DNA from 3 places in the Saccharopolyspora terrae genome. Region 1 is predicted to be linked to each of the others. Evidence: riboswitches for the same ligand, from Rfam matches in the RefSeq annotation. Region 1 holds a riboswitch; each other region holds the start of a gene.
What was found. A riboswitch is a leader RNA that binds a small molecule or an ion and turns the genes downstream of it on or off. The one in region 1 is predicted to bind S-adenosylmethionine.
Positions count from the first base shown of each region.

Region 2: another riboswitch for S-adenosylmethionine. It lies ahead of E1181_RS10525 (methionine ABC transporter ATP-binding protein); the one in region 1 lies ahead of E1181_RS14810 (aminotransferase class V-fold PLP-dependent enzyme).
Region 3: another riboswitch for S-adenosylmethionine. It lies ahead of thrC (threonine synthase); the one in region 1 lies ahead of E1181_RS14810 (aminotransferase class V-fold PLP-dependent enzyme).

Region 1 covers NZ_SMKS01000022.1:55,677-62,563, forward strand. Annotated here, with positions in the region: gene E1181_RS14800 (RluA family pseudouridine synthase) at 1-21, opposite strand, end outside; gene lspA (signal peptidase II) at 63-671, opposite strand; gene E1181_RS14810 (aminotransferase class V-fold PLP-dependent enzyme) at 926-2,248, opposite strand; SAM riboswitch class IV at 2,283-2,398, opposite strand; gene ileS (isoleucine--tRNA ligase) at 2,555-5,707, opposite strand; gene E1181_RS14820 (hypothetical protein) at 5,964-6,380, opposite strand; gene wag31 (DivIVA-like cell division protein Wag31) at 6,477-6,887, opposite strand, start outside.
Region 2 covers NZ_SMKS01000013.1:66-6,952, forward strand. Annotated here, with positions in the region: gene E1181_RS10515 (MetQ/NlpA family ABC transporter substrate-binding protein) at 113-919, opposite strand; gene E1181_RS10520 (methionine ABC transporter permease) at 1,021-1,704, opposite strand; gene E1181_RS10525 (methionine ABC transporter ATP-binding protein) at 1,701-2,723, opposite strand; SAM riboswitch class I at 2,966-3,055, opposite strand; gene rsmA (16S rRNA (adenine(1518)-N(6)/adenine(1519)-N(6))-dimethyltransferase RsmA) at 3,230-4,099, opposite strand; gene E1181_RS10535 (resuscitation-promoting factor) at 4,337-5,830, opposite strand; partial or broken gene E1181_RS32070 (transglycosylase family protein) at 6,453-6,704, opposite strand.
Region 3 covers NZ_SMKS01000029.1:61,671-68,557, reverse strand. Annotated here, with positions in the region: gene E1181_RS17520 (EamA family transporter) at 1-822, shown strand, start outside; gene holA (DNA polymerase III subunit delta) at 823-1,809, opposite strand; SAM riboswitch class I at 1,907-2,043, shown strand; gene thrC (threonine synthase) at 2,058-3,326, shown strand; gene E1181_RS17505 (DNA internalization-related competence protein ComEC/Rec2) at 3,411-5,753, opposite strand; gene E1181_RS17500 (ComEA family DNA-binding protein) at 5,750-6,556, opposite strand; gene E1181_RS17495 (DegV family protein) at 6,680-6,887, opposite strand, start outside.

The sequences.
Region 1 (6,887 bases):
CAGGCCCGCGTCGATCCGCATGCCTTCCAAGCCCTCCGGCACGGGGAGGTTGCGGAGTTCGCTCACGACTTGTCGGCCTTCTGCTTGCGGTGGATCGTCCCGTCGAAGTCGCGGCCCAGCAGCGACAGCAGCACCACGAGGATGCCGCCGCAGGTGATGCAGCTGTCCGCGACGTTGAACACCGGGAACACCTGGCCACCGGGCGCCAGGAAGGACAGGAAGTCCACCACGTGGCCCTGCAGCGGGCCGGGGGCCCGGAACAGCCGGTCGCCGAGGTTGCCGCAGGCACCGCCGAGCACCAGGCCCAGGCCCACGGCCCAGCCCGGCGAGCGCAGCTTCGGCGCCAGCCACACGATCACGCCGACCACGGCGATGGCGAGCAGCGCGAGCAGCCAGGTCAGGCCGGTGGCCATCGAGAACGCGGCACCGGGGTTGCGGAGCACGTCGAGGTAGAACAGGCCGCCGAGCACCTTCACCGGCGGGTTGCCCTCCAGGTTGGCGACCACGGCGATCTTGGTCACCACGTCCAGGGCCAGCCCGACCGCCGCCACTCCGAACAGCAGCGCCAGCAGCTTCCGGGGCGCACCCTTCGGTGCGTCCGCGGGCGGGTTGGTCCCGGCGGACTCCGACGTGGAGGACGCCTGCTCAGAGGGTGGGTGCTCGGTGCTCACGCCACCATTGTCCCCGACCCGGATGAACACCGGCGCACCAGGACCGCCACGCCCGGGCTCAGTCGAACTTCGCGCGAAGTTCGACGCCGAAACTTCACCTTCGAATTTCGCGCGAAATTCGAATCCCCCCACGCGCCCGGGAGTGTCTGTGCAGTTCAAGGCCCGATTCGAGCCTGCGTTTCGAATTTCGCGCGAAATTCGACCTTGGGGCGCCGCCGTCGAATTTCGCGCGAAATTCGACTTCTGTCGCTCGTTCAGGGCAGGAACGGCGGTAGCGGGCGCTGGTCGTCGACGGGCTCCCAGCGGCCGTCCACCTGCCGGTAGGTCGTCGCGGGCCCCTCGGCGACCAGGGACTTCAGGGCCGCGACGAGGCGGTCGACGTGCTCGGCCGTGGTGCCGAGACCGATGCTGACGCGCAGCGCCCGCTCGGCGTCCGCACCCGCTCGGGCCAGCAGGTTCTTGGTGCCCAGGTGGGCGCAGAACAGGCCGTCGCGGACGCCGATGGCGTGCTCGGCCGACAGCGCGGCGGCGATCAGGCCCGGGTCCTGCCCGTCGATGGTGAAGCTGACGACGCCCACCCGGTCGTGCCCGGTGCCGAACAGGCTCAGCTCGCGCAGCCCGGGGATCTCGGCCAGACCCGCGCGCAGGCGGCTGAGCAGCGAGGACTCGTGCTCGACGACGCCCTCCCACCGGGTGGCGAAGGTGCGGCAGGCGGTGGCCAGGGCGTGCACGCCGACGGTGTTGGGCGAGCCCGCCTCGTGCCGCTCGGGACCGGTGGTCCAGCTGACCGCGCGCTCGTTGACCGCGCGGGTCGCGCCACCCCCGGCGAGGTAGGGGTCCGCGGCGTTGAGCCAGTCGGCGCGGCCGATCAGGGCCCCGGCGCCGAAGGGGGCGTAGAGCTTGTGGCCGGACAAGGCGGCGTAGTCGACGTCGAGCTCGGCGAGGCGGATCGGGCGGTGCGGCGCGAGCTGCGCGGCGTCCAGCACGGTCCGGGCTCCCCGGCGGCGGGCGACGCGGGCGAGCTCGGCGACCGGCCACAGCTCGCCGGTGACGTTGCAGGCCCCGGTCAGCACGGCCAGCCGCGGCCCCTCCGGGCACTCGCCCAGCGCCGCGTCCAGGGCGGCGACCGCGTCGGCGGGCGTCTCGGGAGCGGGGATGCGGCGGACGTTGCGCCAGGGCAGCAGCGCGGCGTGGTGCACGGTGTCGAACACGACCACCGAGGTGCCGCGCGGGACGGCCGAGGCCAGCAGGTTCAGCGCGTCGGTGGTGTTGCGGGTGAACACGACCTCGTCGCCCTGGCGGGCTCCGGCGAAGTCCAGCAGCACCTGGCGCGCGCCCTCGTAGACCCGGGTGCACACCTGCGAGGCGAACCCGGCACCCCGGTGCACGCTGGCGTAGTACGGCAGCAGCTCGTCCACGGCGTCGCGCACGGCCGACAGGCAGGGGGCGCTGGCGGCGTGGTCGAGGTTGGCGTAGTTCGCGGTTCCGCCGGTGACCAGGGGAACTCGCAGTCCGGATCCGACCACGCCGGGAACGGCGACGGACTGGCTCGGAACATCGATGACGGCTGAAGACATCGCGACCCTCCCGGGGCCTCGAGGGCCCTCGGCGGGCCCGCGCTTGCCGAGCCGCACTGCGCGACCGGCCAGGTCTTCACCCGGGGCACCCCACCGCGGTAGGAGGGTTGCCGGCCAGCAAGCCGGGGCTTGACGCTGGCACTCATGACCTTCGCGGCGAAGGCTAGCGCCTCACCCCGCTCCACGACAACGCCGTCCCACTTCGTGGGCAACGGGCGATCGAGCCCGATCATGAACGGTTCATCCCTGTCGCGCGAAAGAGGCCCCGGGAGCGGGCTCCCGGGGCCTCGACGCGCGAAAGCGGGATCAGACGCGGGAGACCGCGACCTTGACCTCCACGCCGTCGCCGACGGTGCCGATGGCGGCGTCGGCCGCGTCGCCGGGGTTGACCGCGTCGGCGAGGGTCTCGCCCGCGATGAACTCGCGGTGCGCCTCGACCGCCTCGACCACCTCGGCCGGGGCCTCGACGACGACCGTGATGCGGTCCGAGACCTCGAAACCGGCGTCCTTGCGGGCGTTCTGGATCACCCGGACGACGTCGCGGGCCAAGCCCTCGGCCGCCAGCTCCGGCGTGACGTCGGTGTCCAGCACGACCAGCCCGTCACCGCCCGGCAGCGCCGCAGCGGCACCGGAGTCGGTCGAGACCAGCCGCTCGGTGAACTCGCCCTCCTGCAGCTCGATGCCGGCGGCGACCACAGTGGACCCGCGGTGCTGCCAATCACCGGCCTTGACGGCCTTGATCACGGTCTGCACGTCCTTGCCCAACCGCGGACCGGCCGCGCGGGCGTTGACCGCGATCTCGAAGTGACCGTGCGCGGCCACGTCGGTGCTCAGCTCCAGGCCCTTGACGTTGACCTCGTCGCTGATCAGGTCGGCGAACGGGCGCAGCGCCTCGGCCTCCGGCGTGGCCACCACCAGCGAGGCCAGCGGCAGCCGGACCCGCAGCTTGTTGGACTTGCGCAGCGCCAGCGCCGAGGAGCACACCTGCCGCACCTGGTCCATCGCCGACACCAGCGCGGCGTCCGCGGGCAGCTCGTCCACGAGCGGCCAGTCGGTCAGGTGCACCGAGCGGCCGCCGGTGAGCCCGCGCCACACCGCCTCGGCGGTCAGCGGCAGCAGCGGGGCCACCACCCGGCAGGTCACCTCCAGCACGGTGTGCAGCGTGTCGATCGCGTCCTTGTCGCCCGCCCAGAACCGGTCCCGGGAGCGGCGCACGTACCAGTTGGTCAGCACCTCCAGGAACTCCCGCACGTTCGCGGTCGCGGTCGCCAGGTCCAGCGAGTCCATCGAGGACTGCACGTCGCCGACCAGCTCGTGGGTCTTGGCCAGCACGTAGCGGTCGAGCACGTGCTCGCTGTCGGTGCGGAACTCCCCGCTGACGCCCTCGGCGTTGGCGTAGAGCGCGAGGAAGTACCAGGAGTTCCACAGCGGCAGCACCGCCTGGCGCACCGCGTCCCGGATGCCCCGCTCGGTGACGACCAGGTCGCCGCCGCGCAGGATCGGGCTCGACATCAGGAACCAGCGCATCGCGTCGGAACCGTCGCGGTCGAAGACCTCGTTGACGTCCGGGTAGTTCTTCTTGGACTTCGACATCTTCAGCCCGTCGTGGCCCAGCACGATGCCGTGCGCCACCACGTTGCTGAACGCCGGCCGGTCGAACAGCGCCGTGGCCAGCACGTGCAGCGTGTAGAACCAGCCGCGGGTCTGGCCGTGGTACTCGACGATGAAGTCACCCGGGAAGTGGTGCTCGAACCACTCCGCGTTCTCCATCGGGTAGTGGACCTGCGCGAACGGCATCGAGCCCGACTCGAACCAGCAGTCCAGCACCTCCGGCACCCGGCGCATCGTCGACTTGCCGGTCGGGTCGTCCGGGTTGGGCCGGGTCAGCTCGTCGATCTCCGGGCGGTGCAGGTTCGTCGGCCGCACCCCGAAGTCGCGTTCGAGCTCGTCCAGCGAACCGTAGACGTCGGTGCGCGGGTGCTCGGGGTCGTCGGAGACCCACACCGGGATCGGCGAACCCCAGTACCGGTTCCGCGAGATGTTCCAGTCGCGGGCGTTCTCCAGCCACTTGCCGAACTGGCCGTCGCGGATGTGCGAGGGAACCCAGTTGATGTGCTTGTTGAGCTCGACCATCCGGTCCTTGAACTGGCTCACGGCCACGAACCAGGACGACACCGCCCGCTGGATCAGCGCGTTGTCGCAGCGCCAGCAGTGCGGGTACTGGTGGTCGTAGGTCTCGTGGCGCAGCAGCAGACCGCGGTCCTTGAGGTCGCGGGCGATGTGCTTGTTGGCGTCGAAGACCTGCATGCCCTCGAACGGCGGCACCTCGGCGGTGAACTTGCCGTGCGCGTCCACCGGGACGACCGGCACGATGTCGGCGGCGTCGGTGACGAGCTTGTCGTCCTCACCGAAAGCCGGTGCGATGTGCACGATCCCGGTGCCGTCGTCGGTGGTGACGTAGTCGGCGGCCAGCACCTGGTGGGCGTTCTCCCGGCCGACGAAGAAGTCGAACGGCGGCTCGTAGCCAGTGCCCAGCAGGTCCGAGCCCTTGTACCGGGCCACGACGCGGTCGGCGATGTCCTCGCCGAGCTCGCGGGCGTAGGCGGGCAACCGCGCTTCGGCGAGCAGGTAGCGCTCGGTGCTCTCGGCGGGCGCGACCAGCGCGTAGTCGACCTCGGGGTGCACGGCGGCGGCCAGGTTGGACGGCAGGGTCCACGGCGTCGTCGTCCACACCAGCGCCAGCGCGCCGTCGAGGTCCGTCCCGGGCGCGGTCAGGCGCAGGCCCACCGTCACCGCCGGGTCCTGGCGCGGCCGGTAGCCGTCGTCCATGCGGGTCTCGGTGTTGGACAGCGGCGTCTCGCAGCGCCAGCAGTACCAGAGGACCCGGTACCCCTCGTAGACCAGACCCTTGTCCCACAGGGTCTTGAACGCCCACATGACGCTTTCCATGTAGTCCAGGTCGAGCGTCTTGTAGTCGTTCTCGAAGTCCACCCAGCGCGCCTGGCGGGTGACGTAGTCCTCCCACTCGGCGGTGTAGCGCAGCACGGAGGTCTTGCACGCCTCGTTGAACGCGGCGATGCCCATGTTGTCGATCTCGGACTTCGAGGTGATGCCGAGCTGCTTCTCCGCCTCGACCTCGGCGGGCAAGCCGTGGGTGTCCCAGCCGAACCGGCGCTCGACCCGCTTGCCGCGCATCGTCTGGTAGCGCGGAACCGCGTCCTTGACGTAGCCGGTGAGCAGGTGGCCGTAGTGCGGCAGGCCGTTGGCGAACGGCGGGCCGTCGTAGAAGACGTACTCGTTGGAGCCGTTGTGGCCCGCCTCGCGCGCGTCGATGGAGGCGCGGAAGGTCTTGTCGTCGGCCCAGAAGTCCAGCACCTGGCGTTCGATCGCCGGGAACGCGGGCTGGGCCGCCACGCCGCGCTCATCGGACGCGCCGAAGGAAACCTTGGGGTATGCCATCGCGGAGCTGCTCCTCGCAATGTGTCGTTGCCGCCCTGGAGGACGGGGACGACGTCCCGGACTCACCGGGCACCGCGGTACCACCCCGCTTGCCGGCGGCGCGAACGCCGACGGCCACTCGATTGCCGGCTGTGACGGGCCGGACCCGTCCGGTTCTACTGAGGCGCCCGCAGGTGCCCGTTCTTCCGGAGGCTCCCCGGTGATGGCCGGATCAACGCCTGGTCTTCACAGAGTACCGGGATCTCGCCAGTGGTTTTCACCGGCTCCGGCCGGACTCCGCCGCGATCGTCGCGTTGGGCGCGCACCGGGCGCACGGCGTGAAGCCGAGCTCCCGCGCCTCGCCGAGCTTCAGCGACAGCGTCTCCGCGTCACCGAGCCACTCGCAGGTCCGCACGTGGTAGCGCGGACGTTCGTCGACCACCACGACCTCGGCGTCCGGATCGGCCGCCTCGGCCGCGTTGCTGCGTTCCTCACCCGGCTCCGCGCCCAGAGGCCGGGCCGGGGCGGTCTTCGTGCTCCCTCGACGGGCCCTGATCCGGTCTGCGATCAGCAGCGCCGCCCCGAGAGCGCTGGCCAGGACCGAGATCCACGCGAGGCCGGAGCCTCCGCCGAGCACCGCCGCCACCAACGTCGCGGCGGCCACCAGGACCAGCAGCAGAACGACCAGCAGCACTAGCTTTCCCGTCTCTCGCCGTTCCCCTCTCGACAGACACCGGCGGTGACGGGCCACGACCCATCACCGCCGGTGTGCCAAGTCTTGAACGGGGAATCAGCCCGCTTCGGCCGCCCTGGCCCCGAAGCTGTAGCTGGTGGCCTGCTGTCCCGAACGGCTTCCGCTGCTGCTGCTCTCCGCTGGCGCGGCAGAGCCTCGGTCCTGCAGTTCGCGAAGCTGAGACTCCAGGTAGGTCTGCAGTCGAGTGCGGTACTCGCGCTCGAACGTGCGGAGAGTCTCGATCTTCTTCTCGAGGGCGTTCTTCTCGTTGGTGATGTTGCCCATCACCTCAGCGTGCTTGCGCTGCGCATCGCGTTCCAGGCTGGCGGCCTTGTCGCGCGCCTGCCGCTCAAGCGTTTCCGCCCGGGTTCGGGCGTCGTTGAGCATCGTCTCGGCTCGGGTCCGAGATTCGTTGACCATGCTGTCGGACTTCGAACGAGCCTCCGACAGCAGCTGCTCCGACTTCGT
Region 2 (6,887 bases), on a different contig from region 1:
AGGTCCCCGAATACCGCAGTAATCCGTCACCTGAACACGGCGGTAATCGGACGGGTGAGGGCCGGGGTGGTCGATGGTCGACCGCTCCGGCCCTCGTATCACGCCGCGGGAGTCAGGAGGCGGGGACGACGGCGACGCCGCCCCACTCCTCGTTGATGAAGTCCTTGACCTGCTGGCTGCGCAGCAGCTCGGCGAGCTTGAGCACGCGCGGGTCCTTGGCCAGCGCCGGGCTGGTCACCAGACCGTTGGCGTAGGGGTTGCCCTGCGCGTTCTCCACCAGCAGCGGGTTCGACAGCTTCGCCTTGATCGCGTAGTTGCCGTTGACCACCGCGGCGGCCGCGTCGTCGACCGAACGCGGCAGCTGGTCCGGGGACAGGTCCTTGAGCTGGATGTTCTTCGGGTTCTCCGCGATGGCGGCGTCCAGCCGGGTGCCGACGGCGGCCTCCGGCTTGAGCTTGATCAGACCGCCCTGCTCCAGCAGCTTCAGGCCGCGGAACTGGTTGGCCGGGTCGTTGGACAGCGTCACCGTGGCGCCCGCGGGCAGGTCGGCCAGCGACTTGGCCTGCTTGGAGTAGACGGCCAGCGGCTCCAGGTGCACCGGCTCGATCCAGGTGAACTCGCCACCGCGCTCCTTGCGGTACTCCTCCAGGTACGGCACGTGCTGGAAGTAATTCGCGTCCAGCTCGCCGTTGGCGACGGCCTCGTTCGGCCGGTTGTAGTCGTCGAACTTCTCGATCTCGATGTCGATCCCGGCCTGCTGGGCCAGGTTGTCGTCGACGTACTGCAGGATCTCGCCGTGCGGCGTGGGGCTGACGCCGATCTTCAGCGGCGCGTTGGGGTCTTCGGCGGCGGAACCACCACCGCAAGCGGCCAGCAGAACCCCGGCCGAGGCGAGCAGTGCGGCGAAGCGCAAACGCATGTCGTGCGTCCTTTCAACGAGCCTGTTTTTCAGGCAGGCAGACGTCGCGCACCGTCCTCGTGGGACGGACGCGGGAGAAAACGGGTTCGGTTCCCGGGGATTCAGCCGGCGGCGGTGCGCCGGCGGTCGACGAGCTTGGCGGTGCGATCGGTGATCAGCTGCATCGCGAAGGCCAGCAGTCCCAGCACGACGACGGACCCGTAGAGGATCCGGTCGTCGTAGCCCTGGTAGCCGTCCTGGATCGCGGTCGTGCCCAGGCCACCGCCGCCGATGGCGCCGGCCATCGCGGCGTAGCCGATCAGCGCCACCGCGGTGACGCCGACGGCTCCGACCAGCGCGGCTCGGGCCTCGCCGAGCAGCACCGTCCACACGATCCGCAGCCTGCTGGAACCGGTCGTGATCGCGGCTTCCACCACGGTGAAACCGACCTCGCGCAACGCGTTCTGCGTCAGCCGCGCGAAGAACGGGATCGCACCGATGGTCAGCGGAACGATCACCGCGCTGCTGCCGATCGAGGTCCCGATCAGCAGCCGGGTGAACGACGCCAGCACCACCAGCAGCACCACGAAGGGCACCGAGCGCACCACGTCCACGATCACGCCGAGCACCTTGTTCAGCACCGGTTTCGGGTTCAGCCCGACCGGAGAGGTCAGGTGCAGCAGCACACCCAGCGGCAACCCGCCGACCACGGCCAGCACGGTCGCCACCAGCACCATGTAAAGCGTTTCGAGCGTTGCCTCGCCCAGTAGTTCGCCGACCTCCGACCAGGGGGTCACATCAGTCACGCAGCAGCAACTCCGTCAACGCTCACCGGGGCGCGCCGGACGTGCGCGTCCCGCTCGATCATCCACTTCAGCGCCGCCTCGGAGCGCTCACCGGTCAGGCCGATCTTGAACTTGGCGACCGGGGTGTCACCGAGGCGGGTCAGGCCACCGCCCAGGATCGCCAGGTCGACGGCGAACCGGTTGGAGGCCTCGGGGAGCAGCGCTCCCACTGCGGCGAAGCCGACCAGCACGATCTCGGCGACCACGTCGTGGCGGCCCGAAGTCGGGCGCAGCGACTCGGCCTGGTCGGTCTGGGGCAGCAGGGTGCCGCTGACCTTGCTGCCGGGCTCGGAGACGAGGTCCAGGACCTTGCCGTGCTCGACGACCTGGCCGTCTTCGAGCACCGCGACGTCGTCGGCGATCTTGCGCACCACCGCCATGTCGTGGGTGACCACCAGGACGGTGACGCCGAGCTCGGCACGCGCGCGGTCGAGCACGGTCAGCACCGAGTCGGTGGTGGACGGGTCCAGCGCGGAGGTCGGCTCATCGGCCAGCAGCACCGAGGGCTTGGCCGCCAGCGCGCGGGCGACCGCGATGCGCTGGCGCTGCCCACCGGAGAGCTGGTCCGGGTAGACCGACGCCTTGTCGGTCAGGCCGACGAGGTCGAGGAGTTCGCCGACGCGGTTGCGCCGCTGCGGACCGCCGATGCCGGCGGCCTCCAGCGGCAGCGCGACGTTGCCCGCGGCGGTGCGCTGGCGCAGCAGCGAATCACCTTGCGGCACAACGCCGATCTGCCTGCGAGCGGCGCGCAGGGCCTTGCCGTCCAGCGACACGAGGTCGGTGCCGTCGACGCGGATGGCACCGCCGTCGGGCTTCTCCAGCAGCGCGATGCACCGGGCCAGCGTCGACTTCCCCGCTCCGCTCGGTCCGACCACGCCGCACACCGAACCCGCGTTGACCTCCATCGACACGCCGTCGAGGGCGCGGACGGTGCTGCCGTTGTGCTGGAACGACTTGGTCAGGTTCTCGACTGAGATCACGATCTGCTCCACATCAGCTCGCGATGGCCGCGCCCGCGTTCGGGCAGCAGCCATGGGGAACTTCTAAGGGAAAAGGAAGAGGGGAAGGGCCAGGTCACATCTCGCGACGACAGGCGCAGGTCGTGCGCCTTCCGTGGTCGATGAACCGTCGCTGCGTGAGCAGTTCCCTGATGTGGGGTACCTCGAACCGGGCGTCGCCGGTGGCAGACAGGTTCGCTAACCGCGCGTTGGAATCCACAGCTACTCCATCGGTCCTGGCGTTAGCACCTGCCCGCGATGGGTGGTTGCTGCGGCGTCAACAAGCCAGGTCTCTCAGCCGCTCGGGATGGATTTCCCGAATAGTAGACCCCATCGACAGGGCCCGACGCAAGCTGATAGCAGTCACTGACCGAAATCGTTTGCCACATCACATACCGAGCGGAGCGGGAATTTTTCCGCAGAGGGTGGCGTTTTCGTCACCCTCAGTGATGTAGCAGCGCGTGGCCGCAAGCCGCCGGACGAGTGGTTCAGCTGCTCGACCCGGATGACGCGGCCTCCGCGATCCGGGCGAAATCGGCGATCCGCAACTGCTCTCCGCGCGTCGTCGGGTCGATCCCGGCCGCGCGCAACAGCTCCTCCGCCCGAGCCGCCGAACCGGCCCACCCGGACAGCGCGCCGCGCAACGTCTTGCGCCGCTGCGCGAAGGCGGCGTCCACCACGCGGAAGACGTCCTGCCGCGAGGCGCTCGACGGCGGGTCGACGCGGTGGAAGGAGACCAGCCCGGAGTCCACGTTCGGCACCGGCCAGAACACCTTGCGCGGCACCGGGCCCGCGCGGCGCACGTCGGCGTACCAGGCCGCCTTCGCGCTCGGCACGCCGTAGACGCGGCTGCCGGGCTCGGCGGCCATCCGGTCGGCGACCTCGGACTGGACCATGACCAGCCCCTTGCGCAGGCTCGGCAACTCGGCCAGCAGGTGCAGCACCACGGGCACCGCGACGTTGTAGGGCAGGTTGGCGACCAGCGCCGTCGGCGGCTTCGGGAAGTCGGCCGCCTGGACCCGCAGCGCGTCGGCGGGCAGCACGGTCAGCCGGTCGGCCAGCTGCGGCGCGAATTCCTGAGCCGTGCGCGGCAGCCGCTCAGCCAGGACCGGGTCGATCTCCACGGCGGTGACCGCACCGGCGACCGGGAGCAGCGCGAGCGTCAGCGAGCCCAGGCCGGGACCGACCTCCAGCGCGACGTCGTCGGGGCCGACCTCGGCCGCCGAGACGATGCGGCGCACCGTGTTCGGGTCGTGCACGAAGTTCTGACCGAGCTTCTTCGTCGGTTTGATGCCGAGCTCGTCGGCCAACCGGCGCACGTCGGCCGGCCCCAGCAAAGACGCCCCCTGCTCATCCACGCCGATGAACCTACCCGCGCCGGTTTCGACCAATCTCACCAGGTCGAAGCGGCGAAGCCGCTCTCTCTTCGCCCCACCTGGCAACTCGCACCGCCGCGGGTTCTCAGCGGCTCTCTGGCGAGGACAGCCACTCCGCCGTGTATTGGACATACATCAGGAGTGGCACCCGCAGTCCAGAGAGCCGCTGAGGTTCCGCTACTCGCACCGCTACGCACGATGAGCGGTGCACAGTTCTCGTCAGTCCAGGCCGAGCTTGGAGGAGCAGGACGGCCAGGCGCCGTAGCTGCCTCCGCGGGCGTCGCGGACCTTCTCGGCGACCGCGATCTGCTGCTCGCGGCTGGCCTGGTGCGGGTACGGGGCGTACTGGTCGCCGCCGTAGGCGTCCCAGGTGGACTTGTCGAACTGCAGGCCACCGTAGTAACCGTTGCCGCTGTTCATGGCCCAGTTGCCGGTCGCCTCGCACTGGACGAGCTTGTCCCAGACCGCGCTGTTGGGCGCGGCCTTGCCACCGACGCGGACGACCTTCTCGACCGGCGCCTTGGTGACCTTCTCGTCGATGACCTCGCGCCCCGACTCCTCGCCGTTGCGCGTGGAGACGCGGGTGAACTGGATCTTCTCGCCGGCCTCGCCGGGAGACTCGACCCGCTCCTCGCCCTTGAACATCGAGTTGTCGACGATCTCGCGGACCGGCGGCGGAACCGGCACGGTCACGCTGATCACGGAGCTCTGCAGCCGGTCGATGCGCACCTCGGCGCCGGTGACCAGCTTGGCGTCGGCGCCCGGGGTGACCTTGTCATCCGGACCGAGCTTGAGCTTGCGCTCCTTGACGAGCTCGTCGATGTTGGCGGCGGTGGTGGTCAGCTGCTGCGGCGCACCACTGCCGTCGATGAGCGTGATGTCCTTCTGCGTGCGGACCGACAGCTCCATGCCCTGCTCGGGCACCGGCATGTTGCGGTCGGCGTTGAGGACGGCACCGTCGGCGTTGACGCCGAGCTGGCGCAGGGCCTGCTCGACGGTCACCGAGCGGACCCACTCCTCGCGGACCTCGCCGTCGACGTTGAGCTTGAGAAGGCGACCGCGGTCGAGGGTGATCGTCTCGCCGTGGCCGACCTCGGCCTGCGGGGAGGGGCTCAGCGCGTCGTGCGCGCCGACTCGGATGCCCTGGTCCTCCAGGACCTCGCCCACGGTGTCGTCGTAGGTGTTGACGGTGCGCGTCTGCCCGTCCACCTCGACGGTGACCGACTTGTCCATCGCGGCGGCGGCGCCACCGGTGCCGGTCAAGCTCAGCAGCACACCGGCGACCGCGCCCTTGAGGAAGCGGCGCTTCCAGACGGTCATCGCCTCGGTGACCTGCTGCGGCGGGACGGCGCCCGCCTCGCCCTCGGGCATCGCCTCGAGGAAGTCCATCGGCGGCAGGACGGTCGTCTCGGCGTTGATCAGCCGGATGACCTCGTCGACGTCGATCTCGGCCGTCGCGAGCACGTCCTCGGCGTCGGGGCCGAGCACGTCGTAGACGTCTTGCGGGGTGATCTCGAAAGCGCCCGGCGGGAAGCTCGGGTGCTCGTCGGACCACTGCGGGTCCGGGCGGTCGAGCAGTCCTACCGCGGTGTGCTGCTCGGTCGGCTGGACCGGGGTGAACCAGTCAGTCGCCGCGTCAAAGGAATCGGCCCAGTAGCCGTCGTTCCGCGGGGTCGCGAAACCGGCATGGCTGGGCTCGCCACGTCCGTTCACAGGGTCGTTACCTCCCGAAGGCGCAAAGTCGCGACCGCGAAGAACTGAACGTGAGAAGCGTTGGGCGAGTTCATGTTTCTCGCGCAACCCCTCTCGGTCCTCGCGTGCGCACAACCTTCGTGCTTCGTGTCTGTATCCGACTCCCGCAAGCCAATTGCCGCCTAGTCCGCCGCGAGCTCCTTGCGCTCACCGCAGACTTCCCCGACGTACACCGGCGAGACTAACGGGCGTTCCCCATGACTGGTTGTCATCGGTTACGGGGCCGAGACTCTACCGTGATCATGCGGGGCCGCCAAGGACCCGATTCGGACATGTGAGTCCGATTACGCTTGTTTGCCACGCAACCCGACACGATCTGTAATCAAGATCGGTAAAAATTAGTCCATTCGGGGGGCACCTACAGGATTCGTTAGCCGCGACCTGAGTCGCTTGCGTGACATATAACACGCGGCCGAAAGGCGCTGTAACCCATGATCAACGGGGGTGCGGGCCAGCGAGAACGGCTCCAGACATCGGTTCGGCCCGAGCACGGAGCGCGCTCGGGCCGAACCTCCCCTCCCCACGCACGAGGGAAACGAATTCCCCTCGCGACGATCTTTCGCGTTGTTGCGGCGACTTCACGTCATCGCGGCAGACCCAGCTTCCGCGAGCACGCCGGCCAGGCGCCGTAACCGCCGCGGGCGTCGCGCACCTTCTGCGCGATCTCGATCTGCTGCTCGCGCGACGCGCGATGCGGGTAGCGGTTGTACCGCTCACCGCCGTGAGCCGCCCAGGTGCTGCGGTTGAACTGCAGGCCGCCGTAGTAGCCGTTTCCGGTGTTGGCCGCCCAGTTGCCGCCGGACTCGCACCTCGCGAGCCGGTCCCACACCGCAGCTCGATCGTCATTCGGGGCTGCCGCGGCGTTCGGGGCCACCGCGACCAGGGCGCTACCGCTGATGGCGACAGCAGCCGCCACGGTCCACTTCGTGAATCTATGCAACTTCACTGCACATCCTCACAACCGATGGTTCCGGTGTGGGAGGACCTCCGCAGTCGAGTTCCCCGCGGAGTTCGGGGT
Region 3 (6,887 bases), on a different contig from region 1:
GCGCACGCGGGCTGGAACTTCTTCGCCAAGCGCGCCGGCTCGTCCGGGCCGGGTTTCGTGTGGCTGACCGCGACCTGCTCGGCCGTGCTGTACCTGCCGGTGGCCGCGGGTGCGCTGCTGATCAGCGGTGCTCCCCCGCTGGGCGCGTGGCTGGTGGGCGTGCTGGTCAGCGCCGTCATCCACCTCGGCTACTTCCTGCTGCTGCAGCACGGCTACGCCGTCGGCGACATGTCCGTGGTGTACCCGCTGGCCAGGGGTACCGGGCCGATGCTGTCGATGCTGGTGGCGGTGCTGGTGCTGCACGAGCGGCCGGGATGGCTCGGGGTGTGCGGCGGCGTGCTGGTCGTCGCCGGAGTCTTCGTGATCGGTCTGTCCGACGGGATGCCGCGCGCCGGGGCGAACCTCGCCGGAGTCGGGTTCGGACTGCTGACCGGAGCGCTGATCGCGACCTACACGGTGTGGGACGCGCACGCCGTGACCGGGCTGGCGCTGTCACCGCTGCTGTTCGACTGGGCCAACAACCTCTCGCGCAGCGCCATGCTCGCGCCCTACGCCGCACGGCGGCGCGGTGCGCTCGCGCGGATCTGGGCCGAGCACCGGCGGGAGATCCTCGCCGTCGGACTGCTGTCTCCCCTGGCCTACATCCTGGTGCTGTTCGCGATGCAGATGGCACCGGTGAGCCTGGTGGCCCCGGCGCGCGAGCTGAGCATCGTCATCGCCGGGCTGCTGGCCTGGCGGCTGCTCGGCGAAGCGCAGCCGGTGCGGCGGATGACCGGCGCGGTCGTGGTGCTCGCCGGTGTGGTGCTGCTCGGCGTGGCGTGATCAGTTGCGCTGGTTGCGCAGCGAGACCAGGCGCAGGACCGTCTTCTCCAGCGCGTAGTCGGCGTCGGCGGCCATGCCCTTCACGCCAGCGTTGACCTCGGCGACGACCTGCAGCGCCGCCGCCAGGCTCGTCGGCGTCCAGCCGCGCGACTGCGACTGGGCCTTCTTGACCTTCCAGGCGGGCATGCCGAGATCGCCTGCCAGGCGGTAGGGATCGTTGCGCCCTCCCGCAGCCGCGACGCGGCCGATCGTGCGGACCGAGTCGGCGAGGGCGTCGGCGATGAGCACGTGCGGCACGCCGAGCTGGATCGCCCAGCGCAGCGCTTCAAGAGCGCCGGCACGGTCCCCGACCACGGCCTTCTCCGCGACGGCGAACCCCGTCACCTCGGCGCGGCCCCGGTAGTAGCGGCCGACCGCGTCCGCGTCGATCTTGCCGCCGGTGTCGGCCACCAGCTGCGAGGCCGCAGCCGACAGCTCCCGCAGGTCCGAGCCGACCGCCTCGATCAGCGCGCTGACCCCGCCGGAGTCGGACTTGCCGCCTGCGCGGCGGATCTCGTCGCGGACGAACGCCTCGCGGTCGGCGGGTTTGGTGAGCTTCTTGCACTCGGTGACCCGGGCGCCGACCTTCTTCAGCGCGTTGGGCAGTTCCTTGGCGTGCTTGGCCCGCCCGCCACCGTTGTGCAGGACGATCAGGGTCACGCCCTCGGCCGGTTGCTTGGCGTGCAGCAGCAAGGCCTCGGCGATCTCCTTTCCGGCGTCCTGCGCCGATTCGATCGCCAGCACGCGAGCCTCTGCGAACAGCGAGGGACTCAGCATTTCGGCCAGCTCCGGAGGGGTGAGCTCACTCACCTTCACCCTGCTGAAATCGGCCTCCGGATCGGCCGCTCGGGCTGCCCCGACCGCAGCCCACATCGCGCGCTCCACCAGCAGCTCTTCGTCTCCGAGAACCAAGTGCAGCGGGTCCGCGACAACGGTCGGTGAGCTCATGGAGCAATGGTCCCACGGGCCCGCGACAGTCTCGCCATCTGGATGCGCACTGGCCAGGAATGCATTCGTTCAACTAACGTTGCCCTCACAACCGAATAGCTCATCCAGAGGGGCAGAGGGAACGGCCCGTTGAAGCCCCGGCAACCGTTCGTCCGCTGCATCGTGCAAAAAACCGGCGCGAGGTCACGGACGGAACAGGTGCCAATTCCGACCCGTCCGCGGGACAGATGAGGAGAGGACCTCGCGCGATGACTGCTGCTGCCCCCGCCAACACGACCGCCGGCAAGAAGTTCGATCTCGGCAACGCCGTCGAACTGGTGTCCAAGGAAGAGGGGCACCGGCAGCCGCTGGCCCCCGAATTCGTCTCCCTCGAAGACTTCTCGCCACTTGAGGTCGCCTACGACTTCGGCAAGATCCGCCGCGAGGAGATCGAGGCCGGTCCGCGGTCGATCTGGCGCTACAAGCAGTTCCTGCCGGTTCCCGGCAACGTCGACCAGATCCCGAACACCGAGCCCGGCTGTACCCGCTTGATCCAGGCGGACAACCTCGCCAAGGCCCTCGGCGTGAAGAAGATCTGGATCAAGGACGACACCGGCAACCCCACGCACTCCTTCAAGGACCGCGTCGTCGCCGTCGCACTGGCCGCCGCCCGCGAGTTCGGTTTCAAGGTGCTGGCCTGCCCGTCGACCGGCAACCTCGCCAACGCCGTGGCCGCCGCCGCTGCCCGCGCCGGCTGGGACTCGGTCGTGCTGGTGCCCAAGACCCTCGAGCGCGCCAAGATCCTGATGAGCGCGGTCTACGACGGCTCGCTGCTGGCCGTCGACGGGAACTACGACGACGTCAACCGGCTCGCGACCGAGCTCGCCGGCGAGCACGAGGACTGGGCGTTCGTCAACGTCAACGTCCGGCCCTACTACTCCGAGGGCTCCAAGACCCTGGCCTTCGAGGTCGCCGAGCAGCTGGGCTGGCGCATCCCCGAGCAGATCGTGGTGCCGATCGCCTCCGGCTCGCAGCTGACCAAGGTCTACAAGGGCTTCAACGAGTTCGCCCAGGTCGGCCTGGTCGACGAGAGCCCGGTGAAGATCTTCGGCGCGCAGGCCTCGGGCTGCTCCCCGGTCTCCACCGCCTTCCGCAACGGCCACGACGTCGTGCAGCCGGTCAAGCCGGACACCATCGCCCGCTCGCTGGCCATCGGCGCCCCCGCCGACGGTCCGTACGTGCTCGACATCGTCCGCAAGACCGGCGGTGCCATCGAGGACGTCACCGACGACGAGGTCCGCGCCGGCATCCGCCTGCTGGCCCGCACCGAGGGCATCTTCGCCGAGACCGCCGGTGGCGTGACCGTGGCGACCGCCAAGAAGCTCATCGAGGCCGGCAAGATCGACCCGGACGCCGAGACGGTCCTGCTGATCACCGGTGACGGCCTCAAGACCCTGGACGCCGTCGAGGGCGAGCTCGGCCCGAAGGCCACCGTCGCCCCGACCACCGAGTCGGTGAACCAGGCGCTCGGCCTCTGATTCAGTTGTAGGCGAATCCTCCTCTCTCAAGGGTGGGTGGTGTCCCGACGGGACGCCACCCACCTTTTCGTCCACTTCGGACGCTCAGTTGTCGGTGGCGCGCAGCGGGTCTCCGCGTGCGACGAACCGAGGTCCTTGCGGCCCGGGCAGGACCGCGATGTCTCCTTCCTGGTCGGTGCGCAGCACCCGGGTGCCCGCGCGGGCCAGCGTGTCGATCACGAACGGGTTCGGGTGCCCGTAGTCGTTGCCCGCGCCGACGCTGATCAGCGCGAGCCTCGGCCGCACCGCCCGCAGGAAGCGCGGTGTCGTGTAACGGGATCCGTGGTGCGGAACCTTGAGCACGTCCGCTCGCAGATCCGCGCCGGAGGACACCAGACGCCCCTGCCCCGGCAGCTCCACGTCACCGGTGAGCAGCACGCGCCCCGCCGGGGTGGTCGCGCGGATCACCAGCGACGCATCGTTGGCGTCGTCGGCGGTCTGCGTGCGGGTCACGCCCGGATCGGGCGCGAGGACGTCGAGCACGAGACCAGGCCACGCCAGCCGCTGCCCGGCCTGCAGGGTGACGATCGGCGTGCGGTGCGCGCGGGTGTCGCGCACCAGGTCGTCGAAGGCCCACTCCGGTTCGCGCAACGGCCCGATCGCCACCGCACCGACCGGGATCTCGCCCAGCACCGTGCGCAGGCCGCTGACGTGGTCGGCGTGCAGGTGCGTGAGCACCGCCATCGACACCCGGCGAATCCCCAGGCGCCGCAGGCAGTTCGACGCCCGGCGCGGGTCCGGGCCGGTGTCGACCACGACGGCTTCCTCCGGTCTCCCGGTCGCCAGCACCAGTCCGTCGCCCTGCCCCACGTCGCAGGCCACCACGCTCCAGCCCTGCGCAGGCCAGCCCGGGAGCATGGTGCGCACCGGCAGCACGACCAGCGCGCTGAGCAGCACCGCGACCACCGCGAGCAGCCGAATCCTCCTTCCTCGCAACGCGATCAACCCCACCAGCAGCAGGACCGCCAGCAGCAGTCCACCGCCGGTGCCCGTCGGCCAGTCGAACACCGCGCCCGGCACCGCCGAGGCGCGGTCGGCGACCAGCAGCACCCACTCCAACTCCGGTCCGGCCAGCACGACACCGACCGCCGCCGCCCACGTCGACACCGGTGCGATGACGGTGGCCAGCACGCCGAACACCGTCGCCGGGGCGATCACCGGCGCCGTCAGCAGGTTGGCCGGCACCGCCACCAGGCTCACGCCTCCGGAGATCGCGGCGATCAACGGCGCGGTGACCACGTGCGCGGCCACCGGAACCGCGACCGCCTCGGCCAGCCCGGCCGGCACGCCGCGCGCCCGCAACGCCGCCGCCCACACCGGCGCCAGCAGCACCAGGCCCGCCGTGGCCGCGACCGACAGGGCGAACCCCGCGCTGACCGCCAGCTCCGGCAGCAGGAGCAGCAACCCGATCACGCTCGCCGCCAGCGCGGGCAGCGCAGAGCGCCGACGGCCCAGCACCAGCGCGAGCAGCGTGATGGCTCCCATCACCGCGGCCCGCAGCACGCTCGGTTCGGGTCCGGTCAGCCCGACGAACCCGATCAGCGCCGCACCCGCGCCCAGCGCGCAGACCACCGGCCCCATGCCCAGCAAGCGCAGCAGCACCAGGACCGCACCGCACACGATCGCCAAGTTCGCCCCCGAGACGGCCGTGAGGTGGCTCAGGCCCGCCGTCTCGAACTCCTGCTCCACCTCCGGGGCCAGCCCGCTGGTGTCGCCGACGACCAGTCCCGGCAGCAGTCCGGCCGCTTCCGGCCCCAGGTGCCGCCCCGCGATCTCGCGCAGTCCCGCACGCATGTCCGCGGCCACGCGCTGCCACTCCGGTGGCGCAGCGACCTCGCCCGGAGCCCGGTAGACCGGGACCACCGCCACGACGAGCTGTCCGTCGCGCGGCGGCGCCACCTTGCCCCGGACGGTGAGCCGCTGCCCGGCGATCAGTCCGCGCCACGACTCGGTCGGCACCAGCAGCACCACCGAACCGCCTGCCGCGTACCGGCGTCCGGCGATCTCGGCGGTCACGAGCTCCGCTCTGGCCAGCGAGCGGTCCTGCGCCCGGCTGGCGCCGAACGCCGCCCCTCGCAGCGGAGCCGGCGCGGCCGCCAGCTCCACCCGCAACACCACCTGTTCACCGGCGCCCGCCGCACGGCGGAGCGGATGTTCCTCGACGTCGTGGGCCCGGATCGCGATGCCGGTCGCCGACACCGCGGCGAGCAGCAGAACCACCAGCACCGCCTTGGGCCCCGACCGCCGCGAGATCATCAGGACCACCGGGAACGCCGCCGCCAGCGCCGTCACCGCGGCCGGCACCCAGCCCGCCAGCAGACCGAGCAGCGTCACCGCCCAGACCGCCGCTGCCGCCGGTACCAGCCGCAGGTCAAGCCGCCGGATCACACCCGCACCAGATCGCGCAGCTTGGACAGCCGGGCTTCGCCGATCCCCCCGACGTCCCGGAGCTGATCCACCGAGCCGAAGCGGCCGTGTTCGGTGCGCCACTGCAGGATTCGCTCGGCGGTGACCTCGCCGATCCCTGGTAGTCCATCGAGCTGCTCCTTCGTCGCGGTGTTGAGATCGACCTTGCCGTCGCCGCCGGCATCCGCGCCGGTCTGCCCTGGCCGGGCCTCCGGTGGCACCGGGATGGCGACGTAGAGCTGCTCGCCGTCGGCCAGACGGCGAGCGAGGTTGAGCCCGGTCAGGTCGGTGTCGGGAAGCGGACCGCCCGCAGCCGACACCGCGTCGGCAACGCGCGCACCGGCCGAGACCGTGACCAGACCGGGGCGCTGAACTCGGCCGACGACGCTGACCACCAGCTCCGCCGGAGCGGCGGCGCTGGTCGACACCGGTGGTGGCGGAGCGGGAAGCGGTGGCGGAGCGGACTCGGCCGTCGGGCGGCCGGACCAGGCGAGGACGAGCACACCGAGCAGCACGAGGGCCGCCACCAACGACAGCGCGAGCACACCGGCGCGACCGGGGTCCACCCTCGACCTCAGCAGGGATTCGGGCAGCCACCGCTCGGCGAGCCGCGACAGCGGCGAACTTCGGCCGCCGCCGGGCGGTTTCACCGAGTAGTTGGGCTGGAGTCGTCGCGTCGGCTCGTCGTGCTCGGCCTCGCGGCGCAGCGTCTGCAACCGGGACCGGGTGTCGAGCTGCTCGTAGGAGTCGTCGTCAACGGCGCGGAAGAACTTGGTGTCGAACATGCCGTCGACGGTAGCGCGTACGAAACGCGTTGCGCACCATCATTTTTCGTGTATCTGACTACTGTGGACCGAAGCTCGCCGAGATTCAGCTCGATGGTGTGGAATCCGCGCCCCGAAGGGTTTTCACGCGCCGAAACGCCACCCGTTCGGGAGAACCACCACGCCCACGGATCCGGGGCCGATGTGCGCCCCGATGACCGCGCCGACCTCCGAGACGACGCACTCCACCGACTCCCCCAGCTCGGCGGTGAACCGCGCCGCCAGCTCCTCGGCGTGCTCGGCGGCGGCGAGGTGGTGCACCGCGATCGCCGCCGAACCGGAACCGGCCGCG